Flavivirga eckloniae: one gene and its partner. The protein of the gene in region 1 interacts with the protein of each later gene in a pairwise test. Links are inferred from orthologs where the notes say so. Each region holds a gene or a part of one and is shown in the gene's direction. Other genes may lie near its edges. The genes, in order: C1H87_RS11630 and mrdA.

Evidence for each region.
Region 2: the proteins of C1H87_RS11630 (region 1) and mrdA interact in binary tests that used the Escherichia coli proteins (3 or more experiments, as listed by UniProt). The link is inferred for Flavivirga eckloniae from one-to-one orthologs.

The regions. Positions count from the first base shown.
Region 1 is NZ_CP025791.1:2,824,369-2,827,699, reverse strand. What follows is about bases 215-3,204. They hold C1H87_RS11630 (transglycosylase domain-containing protein), read left to right. Parts: upstream 215-534; coding sequence 535-2,874; downstream 2,875-3,204. Other genes in these bases: C1H87_RS11635 (gliding motility lipoprotein GldH), read left to right, coding at 215-469. Also shown: more of C1H87_RS11635, read left to right, coding at 1-214. UniProt on the Escherichia coli protein: Cell wall formation. Synthesis of cross-linked peptidoglycan from the lipid intermediates.
Region 2 is NZ_CP025791.1:2,102,693-2,106,032, forward strand. The notes cover bases 107-3,105. They hold mrdA (penicillin-binding protein 2), read left to right. Parts: upstream 107-641; coding sequence 642-2,570; downstream 2,571-3,105. Other genes in these bases: mreC (rod shape-determining protein MreC), read left to right, coding at 107-146; mreD (rod shape-determining protein MreD), read left to right, coding at 139-645; rodA (rod shape-determining protein RodA), read left to right, coding at 2,575-3,105. Outside these bases: more of mreC, read left to right, coding at 1-106; more of rodA, read left to right, coding at 3,106-3,340. UniProt on the Escherichia coli protein: Catalyzes cross-linking of the peptidoglycan cell wall. Responsible for the determination of the rod shape of the cell. Is probably required for lateral peptidoglycan synthesis and maintenance of the correct diameter during lateral and centripetal growth.

The DNA.
Region 1 (3,331 bases):
TCTTTTAATTATCTCTCTAGTATTTATCTCCTGTGATTCTAATCGTGTTTTCGATACCTATAAATCGGTTCCTAACAAATGGCATAAAGATTCAGTAGTTAGTTTTAAGGTTGCACCTCCAGATTCTATAAATGCCTACAATTTGTTTGTTAACTTAAGAAACACAAATAGTTATAAATACAATAACTTGTTTTTAATTGTTGAGATGAATTTTCCACATGGAAAAACCATTAAAGATACGTTAGAGTATAGAATGGCAGACCCTAGCGGAAAACTTTTAGGCACGGGTCTTACAAGTGTTAAAGAAAATAAGCTTTGGTATAAAGAACGAGTTGTTTTTAAAGAAGCGGGAGACTACACAGTGAATATACAGCACGCCATGCGAGAAAACGGAAAAGTTAATGGCGTTATAGAACTTGAAGGGATTACAGATGTTGGTTTTAGAATTGAAAAACCGTTAAACAAATAAAAATTAACTTCTAATAATTCTTAAATTTTCTTAGAATTGTACCCAAATAAATATTTTAAAGTTAAATGGCGAAAAAAAAGCAAGCAGCAGCAACTCAAGATTTTTCAAAATACATTCGTTGGTTTTGGATTTTATTTTCAGGAGGAATATTTTTTATAATTCTTCTTTTTTTATTGGCTTCTTGGGGTGCTTTTGGTGAAATGCCAGACCATACCGTATTAGAAAATCCCAAAACGCACTTAGCAACCGAAATTATTTCGTCTGATGGAGAAACGTTAGGTAAGTTTTATTTAAATGATAATAGAACACCTGTAGGTTACGATGAGTTATCACCAGATTTAATAGATGCTTTAGTTGCTACGGAAGATGCCCGTTTTCATGATCATGCAGGAATTGATGCTCGTGGAACTTTAAGGGCAGCATTTTTTTTAGGATCTAAAGGTGGTGCTAGTACCATATCTCAGCAACTTGCAAAACAATTATTTCATAAAAGAGAAAAAGCGAATATTATAGAAAAGCTTTCTCAAAAACTCCGAGAGTGGATCATAGCCATTCGTTTAGAGCGCCAGTATACCAAAGAAGAAATTATAGCCCAATATTTTAATATTTATGATTTTGGTAATAATGCAGATGGTATTCGTAGTGCAGCAGCAATTTATTTTGATAAAGAGCCCAATGAATTAGATATGAAGGAATCTGCCATGTTGGTAGGGATGTTTAAAAACTCATCATTATATAATCCAAGAAGAAACCCAGTAGGAGTAAAAAATAGACGTAATGTTGTTTTACATCAGTTGGAGTACTATGATTATATTGATGAAACTGTTAAAGATTCACTACAAAAAACAGAGTTAGATATACGATATACACCACAATCTCATCGTGATGGTATAGCAACTTATTTTAGAGGTTACTTGGATGGTTTTATGAAGGATTGGATTAAGAAAAACCCAAAACCAGACGGAACAAAATACAGTTTATATAATGATGGTTTAAAGATTTACACCACCATTGATTCGCGTATGCAGCGATATGCAGAAGCAGCAGTACAACAACATATGCCTAGATTACAGGCAGAGTTTTTTAACCAAAACACACCAAAGCGTAATCCAACAGCACCGTTTTTAGAGCTATCACGTAAGGAAATAGACGATTTAATGAAGCGTTCAATGAGACAAGGAGAGCGTTGGAGAATACTAAAAGAAGCTGGAAAGTCTGATGCTGAGATTGAAAAATCGTTTTATGAGCCAACACAAATGACTGTTTTTAAATGGGAAGAAGGCAAACCTTCAGAAGTAGATACTATTATGAAGCCTATCGACTCTATGCGCTATTACAAGTCGTTTTTAAAACCAGGGATGATGTCTATGGATCCTTTAACGGGTCATGTAAAAGCGTGGGTTGGTGGTATGAATTATAGACATTTCCAGTATGATATGGTAAAACAGGGGAAACGTCAAGTTGGTTCAACATTTAAACCTTTTGTTTATACGGCAGCAATAGATCAGTTACACTATTCGCCTTGCGATAAATTTCCGGACACCCCTTTTTGTATAGAAAAAGATAAGTATGGCAATCCGGAAGAATGGTGTCCTAAAAACTCAGGTGGAGAAGATGATTATGGTGGTACCCGAACTTTAAAGAATGCATTGGCAAACTCAGTAAATACCATAACGGCGAGATTGATTGATAAAGTTGGGCCGCAACCTGTTGCAGATTTAGCAAAAAACTTAGGGATTAAATCTGAAATACCAGCAGTGCCTTCTATAGCTTTAGGGGTACCAGAGATAAGTGTCTATGAAATGGTAGGTGCTTATTCAGCATTTGTTAACAAAGGAGTGTATACAAAACCTGTAATGGTAACTAGTATAGAGGACAAAAATGGAACCATTTTGTATCAATTCAAACCAGAAACACGAGACGTTTTAAACGAAGAAACAGCTTATGTTGCTTTAAAGCTTATGGAGGGTGTTACGCAAGGTGGTTCAGGAACAAGGTTAAGACATAACTATAAAGCCAATAGAGCAGAATATAAAGAAATAATTACGGGCTACCCATATGGTTTTACAAACCCTATAGCTGGAAAAACAGGAACAACCCAAAACCAAAGTGACGGTTGGTTTATGGGGATGGTGCCTAATTTAGTTACCGGAGTATGGGTAGGGGCGGAAGATAGAGCTGCTCATTTTAGGTCAATAACTTATGGACAAGGTGCCTCTATGGCATTACCAATTTGGGGACTATACATGAAAAGTTGTTATGCAGATAAAACATTAAATGTTTCTAAAGATGCGTTTGAAGAGCCAAAAAACTTATCTATAAACGTGGATTGTTCCAAGGATTCAAATAAAATTATGGACGATGATGACGATAATGATCTTCCAGAAGATTTAAGCGGATTTTAACTATATACGCAGGTTCGATAAGCCTGTTTTTATGGGCGTCCAATCTAATGCTATTACTTAAGTATAACAACTTGTGGTAAACTAAAGTTAAAACCTAGGGCATTAAAATAGGTTTTAACTTTAGTTTTTGCTGAGTACCCGCCTACCACATGAGAGAGTAGTTGAAATACTCAGCCAGACACTAATCAGAAAACTTGCTATTAACAATCTCAGGAAGTTCTTGAGCATTTATGCTCAAGAACGACGAAATAAAAATTATATATGAAATGGTGAAAGGGGCTGTTTCATAGAAAAATAAATCTAGAATTTATTTAACTGTAAAATTAAAGCGTAGACTGATAAAACAGCTAAGGATTCGCCTTCAAATGTGTGAGGCAAATACATCTTTTTTGTAAGGTAAAATATTGGACTTAAGATATTTTACATTTTTTCAATAAAAACTACTAAGGAAAAACCT
Region 2 (3,340 bases), 720 kb from region 1 along the record:
GCACCGTTAAAAACTACAAGCTTGATGCTGCCGAAAACTATTATGAGATCAATGTGCAACTTTTTAACGACATGACCAATCTGGAGCATGTGTATATTATAGAAAACATTAACAAACCTGAGGTTACTAATTTGCTAAATGAATAATATACTTTCCATTAATAGCATCCGTTTTGTAGTATTAATATTAATACAGGTTTTAATGCTCAATAACATTAACTTCTTTGGCTATATAAACCCTTATCCATACATTTTATTTATCATTCTATTTCCAGTAAAGAGCAATCGTGCATTAATTATTTTATCCGGATTCCTATTGGGTTTAATAATCGATATGTTTTTAGACTCCGGAGGTATTCATGCGGCAGCCTGTGTGTTTATAGCTTATGTAAGACCGGTTGTATTAAAATTTTCTTTTGGAACAATGTACGAACACCACAATATAAAATTTAGTGTTGTAGAATTTGGTTCTAAAATCACTTATATAACACTACTGGTTATATTGCATCACATCATATTATTCTCTTTGGAAATATTTAGCCTGCCAAGAATAATTTTCGTGCTTCAAAAAACGTTATTCTCAAGTATATTTACTATATTATTGTGTATGACAATAACTATTATTTTTAGTCGACAACCTAAATGAGACAGTTTTTACTATTCTTTTCAATAATATTTGTTGGTTTTTTATTTTTATCAAGACTCTTTTACCTTCAAATATATACTTCAAACGAACATGATTTGTTTGAAGACAATGCTATTAGAAAAGTATACGATTATCCGAAAAGAGGTTTTATTTACGACAGAAATGGCGAACTTTTGGTAGCCAACCAACCATCTTACGATGTCATGGTAATTCCTCGCGAAGTAGAACCATTAGATACGCTCGAATTTTGTTCGCTATTAAAAATTGATAAAGAGCAATTTATAAAAACATATAATAGAGCAAGACGCTATTCTCCCAGATTACCGTCTGTTTTTCTATCCCAATTATCAAAAGAAGATTATGCTGCTTTGCAAGAAAAAATGCGGAAGTTTGAAGGTTTTTATATCCAGAAAAGATCACTAAGACATTACCAAAGAAGTATCGGAGCTAATGTTTTGGGAGATATTGGAGAGGTAAATACCAGCGATATAAAAAAAGACCCCTATTACAAAATGGGTGATTTAAAAGGTAAACAGGGTATTGAGGCTTCTTATGAAAAAATTCTTCGAGGTGTGAAGGGCATTAAGTTTATTCAAAAAGACAGGTTTAATAGAAATATTGGTCCATACAAAGAAGGTGAGTTCGACACCATTCCAGAACAAGGAAAAGACATTACTATTACCATTGATGCTAAACTACAGGAATATGGCGAACTCCTTATGCAAAATAAACGTGGTGGCGTTATAGCTATCGAACCATCTTCGGGAGAAATACTGGCCATGGTGGCCGCCCCAACCTACGATCCTAATCTTCTAGTAGGAAGAGAACGCTCAAAAAATTTCATCAAGCTTAGAGATTCCATATCAAATCCATTATTTAACAGAAGTATACAAGGTGTTTACGAGCCTGGCTCTCCTTTTAAATTAATGAACGCCTTGATTGGTTTACAGGAAGGCGTTATAATACCCAACGAAACTGTTACTTGTTATGCAGGATATAAATATGGTAATCGTTTTATGAAATGCCATTGCTACATTGGCAGGCGCAATAATCTAATTACAGGAATACAGGAGTCTTGCAACGCCTATTTTTCGACTGTTTACAGAAAAATTTTAGATAAAAGCGGTAGTGCTTCAACAGGTATTGATACTTGGAGCAAGCATGCCAAAAGTTTCGGACTGGGCAATTTTTTAAACAACGATTTATTTGTTGGACAAAAAGGTAGAATTCCAGATAGAGCTTATTACAAACGCGTATATCCAAAAACGTTTTATTCTACATATACCATATCTAACGCTATCGGACAAGGTGAAGTTGCCACTACCCCCATTCAATTAGCCAATATGATTGCTGCTATTGCCAATAGAGGTCATTATTATACACCACATATAATTAAATCTATTGAAGATAAAACTTTACCTGAAAAATTCACAAAACCTAAATATACAAGTATTGACAAGGAGCATTTTGAACCTGTTATAGAAGGTATGCTACAGGTTTACAAAAAAGGAACAGCTGCCTCGTTACAAGTAAAAGACATAGAGATTTGTGGAAAAACAGGAACTGTTCAAAACTATGCTATTATAGATAGTGTAAAAACCGACCTAACAGATCATTCCATTTTTGTTGCTTTCGCACCAAAAGATGACCCAAAAATAGCTATTGCCGTTTTTGTTGAAAACGGATATTGGGGAAGTCGTTTTGCAGGTAAAGTAGCCAGTTTACTTATAGAAAAACACATAAAAGGACATATTACCAGAAAAGATTTAGAAGAATGGCTTTTAAAGCATAGTTTAGAAGACGAATATGCGAAGCCCTATTCTGGAGAGCCCTTTAAAATAAACGCGCAAACTAAATTGCAATTTGTTGAAGAACCGGAATATAAACGACTTAAACAGCAATTAATAAAATTACAAAACCCATAAGTTAATGGTTAGGGATACTAACAAAAATTATAAATTCGATTGGATAACTATTATCCTTTTTTTCTTGCTGGTCGGTTTTGGTTGGTTAAACATATTATCTGCTTCTTATACTAGTGGTGAAATAGACTACTTTACTTTTTCTCAACCCTATGGCAAGCAATCTGTATTTATATTACTTACTTTTTTTATCATTATTGTCATTCTAGGCATTGAAGCTAAATTTTATGAACGCTTTTCCAGTATTATTTATATCTTTTCCATGCTCTCCCTAATAGGGCTTTTTATTTTTGGCAAAAATGTTAACGGTGCTACATCGTGGTATGCTATTGGAAGCATGACCTTACAACCCAGTGAATTCGCAAAAGCAGCCACCGCTCTTGCTGTAGCAAAACAGCTGAGTGATTTAAACATGAACATTAATAGTATAAAGGATCAAATTCAAACCCTTATAATAATAATTATCCCAGCTCTTTTAGTAATATTACAAAACGACACCGGAAGTACGATTGTTTACGGCGCCTTCTTCTTTGTGTTGTACAGGGAAGGATTACCAAAGTATTACCTATCTATAGGTTTATCAGTAATTGTACTATCTGTTTTGGCTTTAAAATTCGGCCCTTTAATCACCTCGTTAATTGCTGTTGTTAGTCTTTCTGGTTTTTATTATTTCAACAGAAAAAAGTTTAAATTCTTTCAACTCCTTTTTGTTTTACTACTTTCCATAGGGTTGTCTTATGCTGTTAAAGCTTCTTATGACCATATTTTAAAAC